Linked DNA regions of Lacibacter sp. H407. The protein of the gene in region 2 binds, or shares a complex with, the protein of the main gene of each other region. Links are inferred from orthologs where the notes say so. Each region holds a gene or a part of one and is shown on either strand. Other genes may lie near its edges.

Region 1 (11,482 bases), 1.3 Mb from region 2 along the record:
AGCATTTAAAACAACTGGAAATGGCGCTCACCAAAGAAATGGGCACAGTGATTTTTCGTTGACAGATTAATCCCAATCTTTTTTTCGCAGCAACCAACTCAGGAAAAAGGAACTGAGAAATCCTACTGCCGCTCCCATCAATACATCTTCTGCAAAATGCTGTCCTAAATAAATACGGGAATAACCAATGGTTACTGCAATGGCGAAGTATAAAAACTGTACAAATTTATTTCGTGTTGCGAAAGCAAGTAAGCTGAATGTGGCAAAAGCAGTGGTTGTATGTCCACTTGGAAAACTGTTCTTCCCTTTCAACAATACATCATCAACTCTGTGAATGATATCGGGATTTTGAAAATGCAATCCCGGCCTTGGTCGTGCTTCAATTCGCTTGATCGATTGTGCAAGCAAACCACTTAGTAAAAATGAAAGTAACATTAACACACCGAGCTTGCGGAAGCGGAAGAGCAACAACACTAAACCCAGCCCGATCATAAAAATTCCATCACCGATATAGGTGAAGTATTTCAGGATCACATCTGCGGTATAAGTATGTTGGTGATTAAGCCATAAAAACACCTGCTCTTTGTTCCAGTAAAACAGGGCAGCCGCTCCCAGCAACAAAAAAAGAATCGTTGCATAGGTAAACAGATTACGTGTAGGATGGTTATACTTCCAATTCATTTCCTTTACAAAACTACGTTGCTTTCAGTAACAGGTCGCTGTAAGAATGCGTTAAAAGATCAGCCGCCTGTATGTTAAATTGCTTCAGGTAATAGTCGCATTGTTCGGTAATCTTTTCAAAACCGAGTGTACCATCTTTATCAATCGCTTCTATTTCTACAAAACTGCCAAGTCCTTCCACTTCATCAATGTGAAACTTTACATTTTCAATGAAATAAATTTCCCGTTTCTTTTTCACTACCACTTTCACACCATTGGCGTGCATCAGCAGTTCTTTTAACTGTTCACTGTTTTTTTCTACCTGCAGCAAATGCACTTCACTCAGCTTTGGACCGGCACTGTCGGCTCGTTTATAAAATATGAGTGAATTTTCAATGGCACCCTGCCGCAATTTCAACCGACCGTTATTTGTGTGGAAGTACGTATCCGTTTGTTCATCTACTCCTTTGAAGAATGCATCTTTTTGAAGAAGATAGTTGCGGATGAAGGACGCATCTGCACAGCGTGCTTTTATTTCAACATTCTGGTGGCTCATGTAAACTAAAAAGCCGCCTTTGCAGACGGCTAGTGTAATTAGTTGGTGAACGGATTAAGCTTCAGCCGGTGTTAACCTTGAAGTTCTGTTTGTTCTTGTTGGTTTTGGAGCTAATGCCATGGCGTGTTCAAAACGCATAGCTGTCCAAACATGATCCAACACCACTTCTTCTGAAGTTTCAAATCCGCACTGGCAAACGAACTGCCAGCTTCCATCACGGTTTAAATCACTCACAATTTTAGAAGCCGTTTTCGGATATGCTACCCAGAACTTGGCATTTGGAGCCAAAGCAGGTAACACTTCCTTTAAGATCCCGTTCAATTGATTCTGATTTACCGCAAAAATCAGGGCGAAGTCAATCTTCTTACTACGTAACAACGGAGTGACGTTTTTTGCAAACGACAGCTTCACAAATTGTTTTTCGATTGAAGAGGGTAATCCCTGAATGAGTAAGTTCTTTTCTTCGTTCAATTGGAGTTTTTCCAAGAGAGAAATAGACATGCCAATGTAAATTTTGATGAGAACTAGAGTTGGACTGCAAAAGTAGTCCATTTTACCCGTAAATGTGCATACACAGGGCATCTTTTTTACCCGGTATGTACAAAAAAAATCCCTCCGGAAGGAAGGGATTTAATATGTAAACAACTGGTTTATAATTATTTACCTAACGGTTTGTAGTAAGGCATCGCTTCTTTTACGTAAGTCTGCATTTTTTGAATACGTGTAGCATCGGAAGGGTGAGTGCTCAACAATTCCGGCGGTTTTTGACCACCGCTGGCCTGTGCCATCCGTTGCCAGAAAGGAATTGCTTCCTGCGGGTTGTAACCGGCCATAGCTGCAAATCGAAGCCCGAACTGATCGGCTTCAAGCTCCTGTTTACGAGAAAACGGTAAGGTTCCTCCTACTGTTGAGCCAATGCCGTAAGCCGTCATAAACAGATTTTGTGTTTCTGCTGATTTATTGGCAACTGCAACAGATAACGCCACCCCCCCTAATTGTTGCGCCAAACCCTGGCTCATACGCTCGTTACCATGCAGGGCAATGGCATGGGCAATTTCATGCCCCACAACCACCGCAAGCGCTGCTTCGTTTTGTGTAACAGGTAATAAGCCTGTGTACACAACCACTTTACCACCCGGCATACACCAGGCATTCACTTCTTTATTATCGATCAGGTTAAATTCCCATTTGTAACCTTCCAGCAGATCGCCTTTCCCTTCCTTCTGTAAATATTGGGTAATGGCAGACGCAATACGAGTGCCCACACGCCTTACCATTTCGGCATCTTTGTTTACGTTTACCGGCACTATTTTATTCTGCGACAGAAATTGTTGGTATTGCTGTGTTGCCATCGACTGCAATTCTTTTTCGGGTAATAACCGAAGTTGACTACGGCCTGTTACCTGGTTTTTTGCACAACCTGCCATGAGGAAGGCAACTACAACAAATGAGCTGAGTATTTTTTTCATCGTTCGTTGATTTGTTTTATAGATTTCAATTTGTGTACCAAGTTTAAAATAAGAATATCGTACAGAATGTTAAGGTTTCTTTTTCTTTCTGAATCCGTTAAACTTATGTTCTTTCCCCGAAAACAACCTGAGAATGTTGGACCAATGCATCCCGGTCACCAATGTTGCTGCAATTACCGAAAACCAACGCATGTAAATATTACTTTCAACAACCGCAAACCAAACACATGCAGCAAATACTACTACTGCAATGATGGACCCTAACGAAATATATTTCGTTAAAAATACCACGATCAAAAAAGCGCCTACACTAATCAGTGCTGTCCACGGTTGAATAGCGATAACCACTCCAAATAAAGTAGCCACGCCTTTCCCTCCTCTGAAACCTGCAAATATTGGAAAGATGTGTCCGGCAACTGCTGTTAATCCGAATATCAATTTCCAGAATGTAAGTTCCGTTCCTAACCATGAAGACGATTGAACAGCAGCTGCAAGTTGCACAGCAGCGATTCCTTTTCCCATATCGATCAACAGTACAATAATTCCCCATACAGCACCTAATACCCGAAACGTATTGGAGGCACCCATATTTTTACTGCCATGTTCACGGATATCAATATTGAAAAAGAGTTTGCCGATCCAGTAAGCAGTTGGAATGGAACCGATGAGATAAGCAGCTATGATCAACAATGCAAGGTTCATCTTATGCTTGTTTGCTGAACAATAAACAACTCCATTGATTCCGTTCCGATGATTGTTGCAATTGCAATTGCTGAGTGTTTGCAGCATCAATGAGCAATTGATCTTCGGTTGCATAGAATCCACTGATGAGCAAATAACCATTGCTGTTTAATGCAGTTGCCATTGTTCCCATTGTTGCGAGCAGAATATGACGATTGATGTTCGCCAGTATGATATCAAACTTTTTTTCTTCCGGTGGTGCGGTTGCTTTTTCCACACGAATGTTTTTGCAATGATTGTTCGTTACATTCTCCAATGAATTTTCAACACATATTTCATCGTTATCAATAGCTATTATGTCAGTTGCACCAAGCTTTTCTGCAAGGATGGCCAGCACACCTGTACCACAGCCAAAATCAAACACTGTTTTGTTGTTGAAATCGATCTGCTGCATTTGTTTCATCATTTGCCAGGTAGTGGCATGATGCCCCGTACCAAAACTCATTTTTGGTGTGATGACAATTTCATGCTGCACAGTTGTAATGGGTTGATGAAAATGCGCACGTACAGCCACAAAATCATTCACGATCACCGGCTCATAATTTTGCTCCCACTCCTGGTTCCAGTTGCGGGGAGCAATGAGTTCCTTTTGATATGTTTTAGAAAAAGGTTGCAACAACTCTGTTAGTTGGGCTTCGTTAAATTCCTGTTCACTGATGTAGGCGTTGAGTTGATCTTCCGTTTCTTCAAAACCATCATAACCTTCTTCGCTCAGCAAAGCAAGCAATAATTCCTGCTCCTGTTCTTCAGTAACGGTGATGCTTATCTTAATATAGTTGTCCATATGTAATAAAAAAGGTCCCGCTTTTGGCGGGACCGTAAAGGTCATTTATTTAAATGAAATTAAAGACGCTCTTCACCATTGTTTCCTTCTTCGTTGCGGGGCTGTACCTGCGGACGTGGGGCTGCATCTGGTTTTGGCATCAACGCTTTGCGGCTCAGTTTAAACTTACCGGTACGTGGATCTAAACCAATCAATTTCACTTTTACTACGTCGCCTACGTTCAGTACACCTTCCATGCTATCCAAACGCTTCCAGCTTATTTCACTGATGTGTAATAAACCTTCTTTCTTTGGCAGGAATTCTACGAATGCACCAAACTCTTTAATTCCTTTTACAGTAGCTTCATATACGCCACCTACTTCAGGAACCATCACGATACCTTTTACCCAAGCAACCGCTTTATCCAATCCAGTTTTCTCTTGTGAGAAGATGCTTACTTCACCATAGTTACCTACTTCTTCAATGGTAATTGTAGTACCTGTTTCACGTTGAATTTCCTGGATCACTTTACCACCTGGTCCGATCACTGCACCAATAAATTCTTTATCGATGATCAGTTTTTCCATACGTGGTGCATGTGGTTTCACCTCAGGACGAGCTTCCGGCATACACTCGTACATGGCATCAAGAATATGTAAGCGACCTGCTTTTGCCTGGTTCAATGCTTCACGCATTACATCCATGCTCAAACCATCTACTTTAATATCCATCTGCACACCGCAAATACCTTCACGTGTACCGGTTACTTTAAAGTCCATATCTCCCAAATGATCTTCATCACCAAGAATATCAGTTAAGATCGCATACTTACCATCGCCACGAGTGATCAATCCCATTGCAACACCACTTACGTGTTTTTGCATCGGCACACCTGCATCCATCAACGCCAATGAACCGGCGCAAACTGTTGCCATTGAAGATGACCCGTTTGATTCAAGGATATCACTCACTACACGAACCGTGTATGGATATTCGCTGCCCGGCATCATTTGTTTCAATGAACGTTGTGCAAGGTTACCATGCCCAACTTCACGACGGCCAACGCCACGCATCATTTTCACTTCACCTGTAGAGAAAGGAGGAAAATTATAATGGAGGAAGAATTTTGAATAGTTACTGTTTGCAGCACTTTCTACCAACAACTCATCGAGTTTTGTACCTAAGGTTACAGTTGTTAAAGATTGTGTTTCGCCACGAGTAAACAAAGCTGAACCGTGTGGAGTTGGCAATGGCTCAATTTCCATTGCAAGCGGACGTACCTCATCTAATTTGCGTCCATCCAAACGAACACGATCTTCAAGGATCATATTACGCACTACTTCCCATTTCAGATCTTCGTAGTATTTCTTTGCAAACTTTTTATCCGCATCGGTTGCTTCTTCTCCGAGGCTTGCAATCAACTCTTCTTTCAGTTTGCTGTAAGCTTCACTGCGTTCGTTCTTTGCACTGCCAGCTCTTGAAATAGCATACACTTTATCTTTTGCAAAAGCGATCACCTTTTGGTTGATCTCTTCATTTGATTCCGGCTTCCTATAATCACGCTTACCGGCAACTGCTTTCAGGTCTCTTAATTCAGCTTGTGCTTTAATTTGAAGACGAATGGCATCATGTGCCATTTCCAAAGCCTTTACCAGATCTTCTTCACTGCACTCTTTTGCTTCACCTTCCACCATCATCAGATTCTTTTCAGTAGCTGCGATAAGGAATTCAGAAGTGGCTCTTGCCAATTGTGAACGGGTTGGGTTGATCACCATTTCTCCGTCAACTGTTGCAATACGTACTTCCGAAATAATTTCTTTGATCGGAATATCTGAAACAGCTAAAGCAGCCGATGCAGCCAAACAAGCCAATGCATCGGGCATAACCTCTGCATCAGAGGAAACGAGACTGATCAAGACCTGCACATCGCACAAATAATCTTCAGGGAACAACGGACGTAATGCACGGTCAATTAAACGACTGGTGAGAATTTCATAATCGTTCAATCTTGCTTCACGCTTAAAAAATGAACCGGGAATACGACCTGCAGAAGCAAATTTTTCCTGGTAGTCAACAGACAACGGGAAAAAATCCTGTCCTTCTCTTGGTTCCTTATTGGCAACAACGGTTGCGAGCAAAATACAATTGCCCTGGCGAACGGTTACAGCACCATCGGCCTGGCGGGCCAGTTTACCGGTTTCAATGGTAACAATACGGCCATCACCCAAATCGAATGATTTACTGATAGGTTGTGATAACATACTAAAATGTTGTTTTTGAATTGACAAGCAGGCAGGCGGGAAGAAAGCCGTACAGGCAATTCAGTGAATAATGAATTGAAGGGAGAAACCTGTAACAAAAACAAAATTCCCAACCGCATTAACTGTGTTGGGAATAATGAATTATTTACATATCCGTTGTTATTTACGGAGACCTAATTTCTCAAGTAACGCACGGTAAGCAAGCAAATCAGTTTTGCTCAGGTAGCTGAGTAAACTTTTACGTTGACCTACCAGTTGCATCAGACCACGATTGGTAGAAAAATCTTTTTTGTTGATTTTCTGATGTACTGCGATGTGATTGATACGCTCAGTAAGAAGAGCGATCTGTCCTTCTGTTGAACCGGTGTTTTTCTCGTTACCACCGTAAGTTGCGAAAATGCTTGCTTTTTTTTCTTTTGTAATTGCTGACATCTCAGATTTTTTTAATTGACATCCAAATTTTTCATCTATAAATTGGCGGCAAAGGTAGGGGAAAACTCTTTAAATGCAAGAAAAAGGCGGGCTAAAAATTCTTCGAAATAGAGCGATTGAGGCCTTCACGGGCTGTTTTTTGTAGTTTTTTCCGGAAAAAATAGGTGCCGCCCAGTAATTTGCCCTTCCAGCCCATGGCTTGCCCTGCCCAGCGATGGAGATCAAACGAATCAGTATGGCGGAAGATTTTCCCGTCTTTAAATTCAAACTCAGCATGGATCCGGTTGATGACCCTGCGGCCTGTAGCTGAAAAAATATAAACCGCCACCCAATCGGCACTGCCTGTTTGCTCATTAGCCTGCACATGACTGTAGGTAATTTCCAGTTCCCCTTTGCTCCGTTCAATCAACATCTTCCACATAGCCGGCACTTCGGTTCCCTTCAAGCCAACAAATACCTCATCGGTAAATTCGGCTTCGGGATGGTAACAGGCTTCCATGGTTTGCCAATCGCCCCTGCTAAAAGCAGCATAAAAGGTATTGATGAGTTCTTTCATAATGAACAGTTAAGATAACATATTGAATGCTGAAAAGAAATAAAAACCAACAGCATTTTCTATTTTCGATGAAATACTTAAGTATGAAACCCATCATCACCATTTTATCATTCCTCATTCTGTTCCAGGCAAAGGCGCAGGAAAAAAAGTACACAGAAAACGTTCTCACGGCAACAATTCTATCTCCCGGTATTTCGTACGAACTGGCAGTCGGAAACAAACTAACTGTAAAAGGCAAGGCAGCATTCATTGCCGGCGGGTCTTTTTCATATTCATCATCACTAGGTACTTCATTTTCGCCTGCGGCTTTAGCATCCGGCCAAATTCGTTACTATTATAATTTCGCTTTGCGTGAACAGAAAGAAAAAAACAGTTCACGTAATTCTGCTAACTATATTTCTTTTTTAGCCAAATATGCTTATTCAGGTATCACGTATAGATATGGTGATTCATTTAGTGAATCCTTCGGAGGCCCGAGAAATTATTCTATCAAACGAGCATCACATATGCCCAATCTTGGAATTGTATGGGGCATACAACGCAATTATAAAAATCGATTCAGTATTGATTGCAGTATTGGTCCCAGCCTTTACACGCCTTTCGCAGACAATGAATTTACATTTATCGGCGATATTTCACTTGGATTATGGCTTGGAAAGAAATCTAAATAAAGATTAAACATTCTATTTCATAATTTGCACGAAACCAAATACCGCTTGGCAAGCATCATCTGTACAGTAACCAATGACCTTACATACGATCAACGGATGATCCGCATCTGCAGTTCATTGGCGCAGCAAGGTTATGCAGTAACGTTGGTTGGCCGAAAGCTCAAACAATCTTCACCGCTAGACAGCAAACCATTTTCACAAAAGCGATTGTATTGTTTTTTCAGCAAAGGTTTTTTGTTTTATGCTGAATATAATCTGCGGTTATTTATCTGGTTATTGTTTCAAAAAACAGATTGTATTTGTGCTATCGATCTGGATACCATTCTCCCCTGCCTCTTTGCATCGAAACTAAAAAACACAAAACGGGTGTATGATGCACATGAATTGTTTTGTGAGATGAAAGAAATTGTAACACGCCCATCCCGTTACAAAGTCTGGAAAAGGATCGAGCGTTATGCTGTACCACAATTCAACGATGGTTATACCGTTTGCAAACCCATTGCAGATGAATTTGAGAAGATGTATGGTGTGAAGTATGAGGTGGTGAGGAATGTTCCGACAAAGCATGGCGAAAAGGCTCAAGACACAAGGAACAAGGAAAACAGGAAACAACCTTCAACCTTCTTACTCTATCAAGGTGCAGTTAACGAAGGACGAAGTTTTGAAACATTGATCCCTGCTATGAAGCATGTATCAGTTCCTTTACATATTTATGGCGATGGAAATTTTCTGCAGCAAACAGAACAACTGATCCGGCAATATCAACTGCAGGAAAATATTTTATTGAAAGGGAAACGAACACCACTTGAATTGAAAGAAATTACCTCGCAAGCTTATGCAGGTATTACATTGTTTGAAAACAACGGACGAAGTAATTACCTTTCACTGGCCAACCGGTTCTTTGATTATATACAGGCAGGCATTCCCCAGTTATGTGTTGACTACCCCGCCTACCGTTCCATCAATGATCAATTTGAAATTGCGTTACTGATCCCGGATACAAGTGAGGAAGCAATTGCAGCAGGTTTAAACCTTTTGCTCACTGATGCTGTTCTATATGAACGTTTGAAATTCAACTGCCGGATAGCTGCTGAACAATTGAACTGGCAGCAAGAAGAAAAAATACTTATTTCATTTTACAAACATATCCTTGAGTAAACAGATCCATATCGTTTCATTTGATGTTCCCTTCCCTGCCGATTACGGCGGTATCATTGATGTGTTTTACAAGATCAAAGCATTGCATACCATTGGTGTAGCTGTGCATTTGCACTGTTTTGAATATGGAAGAGGCATACAGCCCGAACTGGAAAAATATTGTGCATCAGTCCATTACTATAAACGACAGGAAGGGCACAAAGGCTTTTCATTGCAACTACCCTACATTGTAGCATCACGCAATGATGCACAACTATGGGAACGGTTAAATGCGGATGAACATCCTGTTTTGTTTGAAGGCGTACATACCACCTATGGACTTACAAATGGTGCTGTGAAGAAAAAAAATGTTGCCATCCGTTTACACAATACCGAATTTGAATATTACAAGCAGTTAGGACAATGGGAAATATCGGTGGTAAGGAAAGCGTATATGCATCATGAGAGCAGGTTGCTCAAACGATATGAAGCAACGTTGAAAGATCATTCCATCTTTGCACTGTCGCAAGATGATTGCATCACCTATAAAAAACAATTTAAAGCAAACCGAATCTCCTATCTTCCGGCATTTATTCCCAACAATATGGTGACCTGTAAAACTGGAACAGGAACCTTTGCATTGTATCATGGAAATTTGTCTGTGGTTGAAAATGAAAAGACAGCTACCTGGCTGCTGGAGAAAATTTTTCGTGATCTTGAAATACCGTTTGTGGTAGCAGGCAAAAATCCATCAGCCAAACTTATTGAACTGGCGCATAAACGGGCGCATACCTGTATTGTTGCAAACCCCACCGAAGCTGAGTTGAACGATCTGATGCATAAAGCCCAGTTGCATATTCTGCCCTCGTTCACAAATTCAGGTATTAAATTAAAATTATTGAATGCCTTATTTAAAGGCCGACATATTTTGGCGAATGATGCCATGTTGCACGGAACAGGATTGGAAAAAGCATGCCAGCTGGCGAATAATCCAACAGAGTTGAAATACCATGCATTCCGTTTATTTCACAAAGCATTTACGGATGATGATGTTGAATTACGGGAAGGTTTGTTACAGCAGCATTTCAACAACAAAAAAAATGCAGAGCAGCTTATGCATGCTCTACAGTAGCATTATCCCATACTTTACCGCCTTCGGTTTTTACCATGCGTGCAGGGAATTTTTTGATCACCATAAAATCATGGGTTGCCATGATCACAGCTGTATTATAGTCTTTGGCCACCTGAATGAGCAGGTTCATGATCTCATCGCTTGTTTCGGGATCGAGGTTACCCGTCGGTTCATCGGCCAATATTAATTTCGGAGAGTTGAGTAGTGCACGTGCAATATCTACACGTTGCTGTTCGCCACCACTCATTTCAAAAGTCATTTTAAATCCTTTCGATTTCAAACCCACTTTATCCAACACATCGTTGATCTTTTCTTCCATCAGGTTTTCATCTTTCCAACCCGTTGCTTTCAAAACAAATTTTAAATTCTCGTGTACATTCCGATCGGTCAGCAATTGAAAATCCTGAAACACAACACCAAGACTGCGGCGCAAAAACGGAACTTTCTTCCAATCCATTTGTCGCAGATTAAACCCTGCAACCGTAGTTTCACCTTCGGTCAAAGGCAATTCGCCATACAATGTTTTCAACAACGATGATTTGCCTGTTCCTGTTTTACCAACGAGGTAAACAAACTCGCCTTGGTTCACGGTTAGATTCACATCATTAAGGATCAAATTTCCACTCTGATAAATATTAACGTTCTTTATTTCTACGATTGGAGGCATTCTGTTTGGCTTTTGGCAAAAGTATGTAAATTAGTACCAACTCAAACCACCTTACATAACATGAAAAACATATTAACGCTACTTTTTGTATTTACGTTTTATCATTCGTTTGCTCAATCAGATACTGTTATTTCCAAAACAATTGTTGATCCAACAGCAATGGTTGCAGGATCATTTGGAGGTACAATTCAGGCAACAACTTTTAAGGTAGCGAAAAAGATAGATGTGAAAGCTGCTGATACTTCTGCTTCAGTTACATCCTACACAATTTATTTTCAAGGCACAGGTTTTGAAACCGCACCGGGTATGTTAGAAAATATCAAAGGCAATCTTTTTACGAAAGATGTTGTCCGCTTACTTGCAAAATGTGTTCCCGGCACCACCGTTACCATCGACGATATAAAAGTTATGTCGGGCGGCGTTATCAAAAAGGTCCC
Region 2 (11,481 bases):
GCTCTTCAGAATTCGTTTCCATCCAGAACGGAGGAATGAGTGTAATGTGCGCTGCAGATTTTAGTGCTACTGTACATCCAAACCGATCACGCATCCATAATTTATATGCCTGCACTTTTTCATCAATGGATGCCGGACAAAGTACAGCGAGGAAATACATGCTATGTGTTGCAGAATTGTTCATCTGTTTAAATATGAATGTGGCCACAAAGGCGCAAGGACTCAAAGAGCTACAACAAAAACAGTTATAGTTCTGATTTACGTCGGGCGGGAGCGAGGCACTTCGTGCCTTTGTGTCTTAGTGGCAAACAATTAGAAGAGCTTCGGAATTTCATTCACAAATGTAACAATGCTCATCCACAGCATAACGGCTACAACAATCCATCCGCTCCACAACAACCATGCAGGATGTTGGTAATGCTTCAGCTTTCGTTTCATCATCACCCATAACATTAGCCCCAACGAAAAGGGAAGAATAAAACCATTGAGAGTTCCTACGATCACCATAATAAAAACAGGCTTCTGCCATAGTAGTACAATACTGGTTGAGATCAAAATAAAAATGATCGTGGTAATGCGTGGTTGCCTGTTGAATACAGGATGTAATGTTTTTAAAAAAGTAATAGATGTAAATGCTGAACCAACGAGTGAGGTAATGGCGGCACTCCATAAAACAATTCCAAATAATTTATAGCCAATTGTACCTGCCGCCGATTGAAAAGCAGATGCCGTGGGATTAGAAGGGTTCAATTGAACTCCTTTGTACAGCACACCGTAAATTGCAAGGAATAAAAGCACACGCATGAATGCAGTAATAACTATACCGCTCACTGCACTCCGTTTTACTTCTTTCATACTTACAGTAGTTGATCGGTCCTCCAGTATGCGATGAATGCCGGCAAACGTAATATAACCACCTACAGTGCCCCCAACCAATGTTACAATGGATGTTAAGTTAATTATCGAAGGAACAACCGTTCGGTATGCTACTTCAGCAAGTGGAGGTTGCGCAGAAAATACCACATAGAGCATTAAGCCAAGCATTACAATTCCAAGCAGTTTCACAAACAGGTCCATTGCTTTCGCTGTATCTTTTGAGAGGAAAAGAACGACCCCTATTCCTGCGCTGATCAAACTTCCTGTTTTTAAACTGATAGGAAAGAGAATCGTTAGTCCAAGCCCTGCACCCGACACATTGCCAATATTAAATGCTAACCCACCAAGGCAAATTAAAATAGTCAACGCATGACCACTTCCTGGAATCACTTCATTGGCCAATTCCGATCCTCGTTTATTATTAGCCGTGAGTATTTGCCAGATGTTCAGCTGTGCAATAATATCAATGATCACCGAAACAAGAATCACAAAGCCCATGCTCGCCATGAGCTGTTGTGTAAACACCGTAGTTTGCGTAAGAAAACCCGGGCCGATAGCAGAGGTTGCCATAAGAAAAGCAGCACCTGCACCTTTGCCGCCCAATAGTTTCCAGTTAGTTTGCTTTGATGTCAATGCGGGCTTGTTGTAAGGCTGATGAAATGGTTGTTGCAAAAGCGACGGCATTTTTTCCATCGCCATGTATACAGATCGTATCTGCTTTTACAGGAACGATCTTTCCTGTTACACTCGTAAGAGTTTGTTCATTGATCATTTGTAAAATTTGCTGTACTGCTTGTTGTTCATTCTCAACAAATGCATTGGCTTGGGAGCGGGGTGTTAAGCTGCCATCATCCTGATACGTGCGATCAGCAAACACTTCGTGCACTGTTTTTAACTGCAATGCATTTGCTTCCGTTAATGAAATGCTGCCGCTCAAGCCAAACAAGAATAAACCAGCATCAAATTCGTAAACCGCTTTTGCAATGGCAGCAGCGATCGATTTATCTTTTGCTGATTGATTGTACAATGCCCCATGTGGTTTTACATGGTGCAGTTTGCCGCCAAGCTCATTGGTGATTCCGGAAATGATATTGAGCTGTTCTGTAACAATCGCATAGATTTCATTTGTGGAGCGTTGCATTTCTGTGCGACCAAAATTTTCGAGATCGGGCCAGGAAGGATGAGCGCCAACTGAAACGCCGTGCTTCATGCAAAGTTCGATCGTTCGTTTCATGGTTTCAACATTGCCTGCATGAAAACCACAGGCAATATTTGCACTGCTGATGAGCGGAATGATCTGCTCATCAGTTGCTAATCCTTCACCTAAATCACAATTCAAATCAACCTGCATATAATTGTTCCAGCGTTTGTTTGATGTTTGATAATTGCGCAGCCTGTTTCAAATATAATTCTTCTGCCAGTTGCAGATCGATCAATTGAAAATGAATCTGATCACCCGGTTTTTTTTGTGACAGCATCGAACGGTCAGCAGCACATACCTGTGCAACACGTGGATAGCCGCCAACTGTTTGTGCATCGGCCATTAAAATGATCAACTCACCGGAAGGAGTTAATTGCATTGTTCCTTGTGTAACAGGAGAAGAAATGATCTCACATGCTTGTTCGGTTTTGAATGCTTCTTTTTTTAACCGATATCCCATGCGGCTGCTTTGCGGACTGATACTGAATGTGCCTCCCGACAAAATTGCTTTTGATGCATCATCCATATAATTCCATTCAGCACCTTTAATGATACGAATATTGCTCGTGGCGTAGTCAGGCGCTGTAATATTTAATGAAACAACAGCGCCTGCTTTCAGCACCGTCATTAATGTTTTCTGTAAAGGAGATAAGTTTATTCTTAGTTTTAATTCATCGCTCTTTTGCAATGGCCTCCCTTGATAGCCTCCAGCTTTTACCAACAAATCAGTTGCAGAACTATCCAAGAACTCATCAGCCTCAAAACCTCCAGCCACGGCCATGTATAACCGAAAACCATGGATGGGTTGTTTGCATTCGATCATACTTCCTTTTGAAATGAAAACCGGTTGATTGAGTTGAATGATGGTATGTTCTGTTTGTGGTTGTAAACCGGAACCTGTAAAAGCAATGACTGCATCCTGTAAAAAACGAAAACGGTGCGGCGATTGTGTGATTTCCAATACAGCTTCTTTTGGATCGTTTCCAATCAATGTATTTGCAAGTTGGGCTGTATATTCATCCATTGCTCCGCTTTTGCTTACGCCAAACTGCAAGTAGCGAGTGCGTCCTGTATTTTGCAGCGTAGTTAAGAAACCACATTGTTCAATATGGATAATCTGTTTTTTCTTGTCAGATATTCTCTTCGGATGATTGATGCTGTTTGTTAAATTCCGTCCCATGAGGTCGTCTGACGAATCATACTTTTCAAATTCATTTATAGTGATAGCTTTGAATTTTACTTCGTCACCTGCTTTTAATAAAAACGGATTATCTTTTTGCAGATCAAAAATATTGATAGGAGTTCTGCCAATAATATTCCATCCGCCGGGTGTTGCAAACGGATAGATGCCGGTTTGATTTCCTGCAATAGCAACAGAACCGGGTGGAACCTGCAATCGTGGTTGTGTTTTTCGTTGTGTGGTCAAACGTTCATCCACTGTTCCCATATACGGAAAGCCGGGTGTAAAGCCGATCATAAATACATGATAGGATTTACCTTGATGCAGTTGAATAATTTCTTCAATGGAAAGTTGTAGCGATGCGGAAAGTTCCTGCAAGTCGATCCCGAAACTTTCTTCGTAACAAACGGGGATCGTAATCACTGATCGTTCAACAACTGAATCAATTGCAACGCTTTCGTTCTGTAAGATGTTTTTCAATTGCTTGATGACTGTTGCTGCAATTGTTTCTTCTGATTTTGCGATCTGCAGCGGATCATAATAAACAGCCAGTGAATTATACGCCGGTACTGTTTCAATAAAACCAACAAATGGATATTGCTCAATCAATTGCTTTGCCTGCATCAAACGCTCATGAATACTGCTTTCTATGGTTGATCCAAAAGAAAGCAGTACCGACGATTCGTTGACGGGTATGTATGTAACATCCTGCATGAACAATGAAAGTACAAAATCAGTAAACACAAACGCCCCGTAAAACGGGGCGCTGAATTGTATTTGTATAAAACGATGATTATTCGACTACGGTCAGTTTGATGAGGTTGGTTGGCAAATGCAGATGAACCGGTGTACTTCCTGTGTTCACAACAATTTCACCTGTTTGTACAAAACCACGCTCTTTTAAAATATTAATCTGATCAGCAATGATATCATCCACGCTGATCTCTTCTGAATAATAAAATGCTCGAACGCCCCAGCTTAAACTCAACTGATTTACAAGTTTCCGTTCTTTTGTAAAAATGAACAACGGTGCTTTTGGACGGAAGCTGCTCAACATAAAACCGGTGTAGCCGCTCAGCGTCATACCGATCAATGCACTTGCATTTACATCTTTTGCAATTTCGCAGGCGTTGTAACAGATCGCATCACTTAAGAACGAAGGTGAGTGGGGTTGTGGTTTCAGATCTTCTTCACGATCGTAACGATAGTAAGAACTTCCTTCCACTTCTTCAATGATCTTCACCATTGTCTCCACTACCAGCGATGGATGATTACCTGTTGCTGTTTCACCACTTAACATCACGGCATCAGCACCTTCCAATACGGCATTGGCTACGTCGGTAATTTCACTCCGGTTTGGCTTTACACGGTCGATCATACTCTCCATCATCTGTGTTGCCACAATAACGGGCTTGGCACGATGGATACATTTCTTGATAATATCTTTCTGGATCAATGGTACTTGTTCAACCGGAAGTTCAACACCCAGATCGCCACGTGCGATCATAATACCATCGCTTTCGATAATGATATCACGGATGTTGGCAACAGCTTCAGGCTTTTCAATTTTTGCAATGATCTTGCTTTTGCTTTTGCGTTCATCCAGTTTGTTACGCAGAATAATAATGTCTTTTACGTTTCGTACAAACGAAAGCGCCACCCAATCCAGTTCCTGATCGATGATAAATTCAAGATCAGCCAGATCTTTATCAGTCAATGCAGGTAAAGAAATTTTTGTATCGGGTAAATTGATCCCTTTTTTTGAAGAAAGTTTTCCGCCCAATGTAACCTGCACCTGCACATCTTTTTCACGAGTGATGCCAATTACTTTTACTTCCAGTTTTCCATCGTCGATCAAAATGATATTGCCTGGCTTTACATCTTTATGCAAATCGGGATACGATACATAAATGCGTTCTTTGGTGCCGATCAATTTTTCATTGGTGAATGTCAATACATCACCTTCTGAAACTTCAATACCACCCCCTTCCATTTCACCTACACGGAGTTTTGGACCTTGCAGATCGCCAAGAATGGCAATGTTGTACGGTTCATTCTTATTGATGTTGCGGATATGCTCAATGATCTGTGCTTTGTCTTCGTGTGCACCATGTGAAAAGTTCAAGCGAAACACATTTACACCGGCCCTTACCAGTTCTAAAAGCTTATCGTATGTATCGCATGCAGGTCCAACAGTAGCCACGATCTTTGTTCGATGGCCCATGTGTCGTTTTCCTGCTTCCTTATCCATTTCGGTGTGCAAATATTTTGAAACTGACTTCGACATAGTCTGAAAGTTTGTTTGGTTTAGTGTAATCGTTATGTGTGCGGCGCAATCGCCTGTTCAATTGTAAACTAAAAACGCTGAGGTGTTTCTTAACTGGCCAGGATCTTCACGATCTTCATCCACTCATCGCTGATGCGTTGTTTTGCCTTCACAGCTTTATCCAACGGTGTAAAATGAAGTTTGTTATTCATGATACCGATCATGGTATTGTGTTTGCCCTCGATCAATGCATCAACAGCGGCATAACCCAAACGGCTTGCGATCAAACGATCCAGACAAGTAGGAGAGCCTCCACGTTGAATATGTCCGAGAATACAAACACGTGTATCAAGATGTGGTAAACGTTTTTTGATGATAGTGGCTACTTCATTGGCACCACCTGTTTCATCACCTTCAGCTACCACGATCATGTTCACTAATTTTTTACGGCGCTCTTTTTCTTCCAGCGAATCAACTACCAACTCAAGATCGGTTTTTGTTTCGGGAATTAAAATATGTTCTGCACCGGTGGCAATACCACTGTGCAAGGCAATATAACCTGCATCACGGCCCATCACTTCAATAATAAACAGGCGGTCATGTGCATCGGCTGTATCACGAATTTTATCAATAGCTTCAACTGCTGTGTTTACAGCCGTATCAAAACCAATTGTAAAATCGCTGCCGGCAATATCTTTATCAATTGTGCCGGGCAAACCAATACAAGGGATATCGTGCTCGTTAGAAAATTTTTGTGCACCACGGAAGCTGCCATCGCCACCAATGATCACCAAACCATCAATGCCATGTTTCTTTAAATTGTCGAATGCTTTTTTGCGACCGGCAGGTTCAAAGAAATCTTTGCTGCGTGCAGTTTTGAGGATGGTTCCACCCCGTTGAATAATATTGGCTACGCTGCGGCTGTGCATTGGAACAATGTCATCATCGATCATTCCCTGATATCCACGCATAATACCAAACACTTCCATATTGTGATAAAGACCTGTGCGTACAACAGCTCTGATGGCTGCATTCATTCCCGGCGCATCTCCGCCCGAGGTTAAAACGCCGATCTTCGTTACTTTTTTACTCATTATTAATCAATTAGTCATTCAGGTGTCAGGAAAGCCTTCTTCGTTTTCGCATGGTACTGAATTTCAAGAAGTGCCAAAAATAAGGAAATGCCATGATAACGATTGTTCGCTGATGGTTTTCAAACGTTTGCAGCGCAATCAATTAACAACAAAACGCCTTTTGCGGTTAGCGGATGCCTTTTCTCGAGTGATTCAATTCGATTTGATGAGGCTTTCAGTCAGAATCGGTTGTATTGCATTGATTTTTAATAACAGGTTTCAATTCATTTCTTATATTCAGTTTATGAAAGTGTTTGTAACCGGAGCAAACGGATTGTTGGGTCAGCACCTCATTCGCCAGTTAGTGGATGAGGGTAAGTTTGTGATCCATGCTACGGGTAAAGGCCCCAGCCGTTTATCGTATGGCGAAAAGAATGGGGTTACTTATCATCAGTTAGATATTACCGATTTTAAACGATCCCAGGCACTTGTGGAGAAAATTTCTCCACATATTCTTATTCATGCCGCCGCTGTTACACAACCCAACGATTGTGCAGCCGATAAAACTACTTGCTGGAAAACAAATGTGGGGGCTACAAGAACCTTGTTGAAGGCCGCACAAAAAGCAAAATCTTATTTCATTTACATCAGCAGCGATTTTGTTTTTGATGGGAATGATGGTCCGTACGATGAATCGGCAACTCCCAATCCCATTAATGATTACGGCGAAAGCAAATTACTGGCCGAAGAAATGGTGGAGATGAGTGGTTTGCATTGGGCTATTGTAAGAACAGTATTGTTGTATGGCGGAAAAATTCCGGGCGGACGACCCAATTTTATACAATGGGTAAAAGATAAACTCACGGCAGGTGAAACCATTCAGGTAGTAGATGATCAATTTCGCACACCAACTTATGTAGAAGATTTAGCGAAAGGAATTTTGTTGGTGTTGATGAAGCATGCAAAAGGTGTGTTTCATATTTCAGGGCGGGAGATGTGCACGCCCTATCAATTAGCAACTACTGTTGCCAATCTTTTACAACTCGATGAAAGTTTGATTGAAAAAGTAACAGCGGCATCTTTTGCAGAACCGGCGAAACGACCACCGAAGACGGGTTTTATTATCACAAAGGCGGTAAAAGAGTTAGGTTATGTGCCCGTTAAATTAGAAGATGGGTTGAAGCGTGTGTTCGGACTTTAGCGGAACTTTGCAGAATAGATGAATTGAACGGTCGAAAAACGAACAGGTCATGAGTGTGGTAAGAGAATATAGTGAAAAGCAAATTAGTTCTGCTCTCCATCTGCTGGAACAATACAACACTGCCTCAAATGAAGAAGTGTTACACCAGTTAAGAGTGAGCCTTAAAAAAATAAAAGCTGTTCTTGATCACCTACGCACTCTCCATCCCAAGAAAATAAAGTCAACTCGTAAAAAACTTCAACTTGTTTTTCATGCAGCTGGTTCTTTGCGTGAAGCGCAACTTCGTTTGAAATGGCTTGCTGAGAAAAAACTCCTGCTGTTAATTCGGCACTCATCTTTTGATCAGAAAATAAAGGAGGAAGAGGAATTATTTGTTACTAACAAACACGGCCACCTTAAAAAACTAAAATCTGTCAGTGAAGAAATTGATAAGTACTTAAAAAAAGTTGAGGAAGAGGATTTGCTCCGGTATGCGTTAGAGCTGAAAGCAAAACTTCAAGAGCAATTGCCAATTGTTTTAAAGGACAATTGGCATGCGTTGCGCAAGTTGATCAAACAATTACTATATGCTTATCATTGGCTTACTGAACAGGATAAATTAAAAGTGCTGACAGTTACAGCTTATAAAAGGCTGGACATGTTGCAGGAGAATATTGGTATTTGGCATGATGTGGTTGATTTACAGCAATGGCTAACGGATGGACAATTCTTTCTCAGTAAAGAGAAATCTGTAAAGCAACAATTCAATAAGGCATTTGCCTTGGTGCAGAAGGATATTGAAGTGAAAGAAAAAGTAGTGATGAAGCAGTTGCAAGCAATTAAAAAGCCGGCCAACCAAAAATGATTGACCGGCTTCTGTATAAATTTTCAATTACTTTTTTAACGGGAGAAAAACTTCTGCCATCATACATCTTGCACTTCCGCCGCCGTTTGTTTCAATGGTAGTAAGATCGGAATGAATGATGGGGTTATAGCCTTCCAATTCCTTCACTTGCGCAGGAGTCAATGCATTGTAGGCCTGGCTGCTCATCACTAAATAACGCTGACCGGTTTTGTTTTCAACCTGCAACATGTTCCCTGCAAATTGATTCATCTGTTTGTAAGAAATTTCGACGATCTTTTTGCCGCTATCGGTAATTGTATCAAAAACATTGTCACGCTCTGCTTCATCACGAATACTGTCTAAACAGATCACTACGTATTGATCGGCCACACACATCATTACATTGGTGTGATAGATTTCGCCTCCCTTTTCATCAACGCTGTAAAAACTGCAGGGCGTGTAATTCATCTTGCTGCACCATTCTTCAAATACAGTTTTATCAGTGCGTGGCGAAAGACAGGCGTACGCAATTTTCTTTTCCCTGTCTAACACCATACTGCCGGTACCTTCTAAAAAATGATCATCGTTTTCTTTTGAAGTAAAGTCGATCTGCTGCTTCACGTCAAACTTTGCAGCAATGGTATCGAGTACATGTTGTTTACGTTCGGCTCTTCTGTTTGTTGCATACATGGGGTAGAGCACAATACTGCCATCATGGTGAAAACTGATCCAGTTATTGGGGAAGATGCTATCGGGTGTATGTGGTTGCGGCGTGTCTTGCACAACTGTAACATCCACACCAGCTGCAGTTAGTTTTTGTACAAAGCCATCAAACTCAGCTTCGGCTTTTTGCTGTGCATTTTCATTGCTGCCTTCTTGCTGAAACGCATTGTTTACTGCTGTTTCAGCATTGAAATCAAAAGCAACGGGTTTGATCATTAATAAATGCGATGTTGTTTGCATTTTGGTTCATTGTTAATGGTTCATAGTTCGTAGTAATACGGTTACGGGTTATGAGTTGAATGTTATGAGTGGGGTCCTTAACTCATAACCCGTAACGCTTAACTTATAACTTGTCTCGTAGTAAAGGCATACTCATACAATGGCTGCCGCCCCTTGCTCTTGAAAGTTCAGCACTTGGCAGTAAGATCAATGTGTTCTCGATTTTTTCAGGATCTACACCATTTTCGAATTGCTGAAACGCTTCGGTGGTGGTGAGTACATTGAACCCCGCTTCTTTAAAAGCATCTGCTGTTTTATCGTTACGATCATAACCAATCACAACACCTTCTTTAACGGCAACTACATTACAGCTGTCGGTCCATTGTTCTCGCTCATCGTGTGGAAACAGGTTGCCGCCGCTGTAAATAATTTTTACATCTTCCGGGTTGGCGCCGAAATCCTCCACACTTATTTGTCTTAATAATGATTCAATACCGGGAAGCCGTTTGTGAATACTGTAATCTTTTGTTTTAATGTACGGCTCGTTCGTTGGTTTCTGGAATTGCAGAATTTCTACCTGTTCCATTTCCAATTGACGTGGATTATGTGACAGCTTGTTTACATAACTATGTCTGCTGATATGTTCAGCCCGTAAAATGCGTTCTGAAAAACGACCATACAACACCCAAACATTTCGTTTCACCTGTGTAAAGATGGTATCGATATGCATTTGTGCACGGTTCTTTGGAATTTTCACAACCGATACTTTTTCAATACCCAGTTCAGGTTTGCTGAATAATGTGTGAACCATTTCATTTACTGCACTGCTGCTGGTACGTATACTGCAGCCGATCACAAAATGTTTGGGATGGATCATCATGACATCACCACCTTCAATGGTAATGATGCGGTGTTTACGTTCTTCTTCTTCATACAAAAAGAAGTCGCTTTCTTCAATGATCTCCATTACTTTTTGCGGCTCATCTTTAAAGAAATAATAGAGCGATAAAAATTTAGTGAGCAACGATTCTCTTCTGCGTGCAACAGTAGCCATGCGACTCAGCAGAATGTGATCTTTCACCATAATGCCGATATCACGGGTAAAGATGAAGTTGGGAATAGGAGGGAAGATGTATTGATCTTCCTGTGTGCCCATTGCTTCGGCAGGTAAAATGCCTGTAATGAAAATTTTTGCAAGCAGTGGAGCATCATTAATATTTTCCAATACCTGCTGAATGGCGTAACTCGATTCTTCGTAAGAGCATATTGCTGATATTAACCGGAGCTTTACTTTTTCATCTTTGATAATTTCAGCCAGCAATTGTTGTGTGTCAAGTACTTTGTCGCTGTTGAAATATTCATCTTTGCCGGGAATATAACACCACGACTTTTTTTCTTCGTCGGCAGTTTGCTGGTATTGGTTGATGTAGTTTACTTTTTCCTTGTCGAGAAAATACAATAAGAGTTTTACATAATGATTGTATTCTTTCTGCATTTTGTTGAGGTGTACAATATCATCGTAGAGGTTATCGGCAAACGTACCCGGGATAATCTTGCCAATGCCACCATCAGGACTATGAATAACTAATTTCCGCAATCGTCCTAATTCGTTTTCAACGTAATAATTATGTTGAGCCATAAAAGAAATATTTAAATGATAAGTGTTTCGTTCTTGAATATAGTGAAAACAGGGAGTTCTTCAGCCAGTAACGTGTCATCGGTCATTAAATAAAAATTAATACGAATGCTTACGCACAGTTATACTGAAAACAAGTTGGAACAAGTGAATTAGTAATCGGGCAAACTGCCTTCACCTGCAGCGATCAGGTTGAGGAAATATGGCAGCAGGTTATTTGTAGTGATATGTTTCTGTAAAAACATACTGCAAGATAAGGAAATAAGACCTAAGGGCAAAAGAG

The links.
Region 1: pfkA (region 2) and pnp share a complex: the UniProt entries of both Bacillus subtilis proteins name them as parts of the possible RNA degradosome complex. The link is inferred for Lacibacter sp. H407 from one-to-one orthologs.

What each region holds. Positions count from the first base shown.
Region 1 is NZ_JBBKTU010000001.1:4,433,730-4,445,211, forward strand. Bases 3,861-6,780 are described here. They hold pnp (polyribonucleotide nucleotidyltransferase), read right to left. Parts: upstream 6,451-6,780; coding sequence 4,270-6,450; downstream 3,861-4,269. Other genes in these bases: prmA (50S ribosomal protein L11 methyltransferase), read right to left, coding at 3,861-4,255; rpsO (30S ribosomal protein S15), read right to left, coding at 6,610-6,780. In the rest of the region: dnaG (DNA primase), read left to right, coding at 1-62; WG989_RS19115 (phosphatase PAP2 family protein), read right to left, coding at 67-681; WG989_RS19120 (class IV adenylate cyclase), read right to left, coding at 695-1,216; WG989_RS19125 (hypothetical protein), read right to left, coding at 1,271-1,717; WG989_RS19130 (M48 family metallopeptidase), read right to left, coding at 1,873-2,685; glycerol-3-phosphate 1-O-acyltransferase PlsY, read right to left, coding at 2,755-3,387; more of prmA, read right to left, coding at 3,389-3,860; more of rpsO, read right to left, coding at 6,781-6,882; WG989_RS19155 (nuclear transport factor 2 family protein), read right to left, coding at 6,974-7,438; WG989_RS19160 (hypothetical protein), read left to right, coding at 7,522-8,109; WG989_RS19165 (glycosyltransferase), read left to right, coding at 8,155-9,267; WG989_RS19170 (glycosyltransferase), read left to right, coding at 9,260-10,378; WG989_RS19175 (cell division ATP-binding protein FtsE), read right to left, coding at 10,359-11,045; WG989_RS19180 (GldM family protein), read left to right, coding at 11,106-11,482. UniProt on the Bacillus subtilis protein: Involved in mRNA degradation. Catalyzes the phosphorolysis of single-stranded polyribonucleotides processively in the 3'- to 5'-direction. Necessary for competence development in Bacillus subtilis.
Region 2 is NZ_JBBKTU010000001.1:3,159,581-3,171,061, forward strand. What follows is about bases 4,626-7,544. They hold pfkA (6-phosphofructokinase), read right to left. Parts: upstream 6,618-7,544; coding sequence 5,634-6,617; downstream 4,626-5,633. Other genes in these bases: pyk (pyruvate kinase), read right to left, coding at 4,626-5,544; WG989_RS13735 (SDR family oxidoreductase), read left to right, coding at 6,823-7,544. Outside these bases: WG989_RS13705 (2'-5' RNA ligase family protein), read right to left, coding at 1-184; WG989_RS13710 (NRAMP family divalent metal transporter), read right to left, coding at 313-1,509; WG989_RS13715 (5-oxoprolinase subunit PxpA), read right to left, coding at 1,490-2,227; 5-oxoprolinase subunit PxpB, read right to left, coding at 2,217-3,971; more of pyk, read right to left, coding at 4,051-4,625; more of WG989_RS13735, read left to right, coding at 7,545-7,797; WG989_RS13740 (CHAD domain-containing protein), read left to right, coding at 7,853-8,641; citrulline utilization hydrolase CtlX, read right to left, coding at 8,669-9,583; WG989_RS13750 (arginine deiminase family protein), read right to left, coding at 9,687-11,201. UniProt on the Bacillus subtilis protein: Catalyzes the phosphorylation of D-fructose 6-phosphate to fructose 1,6-bisphosphate by ATP, the first committing step of glycolysis.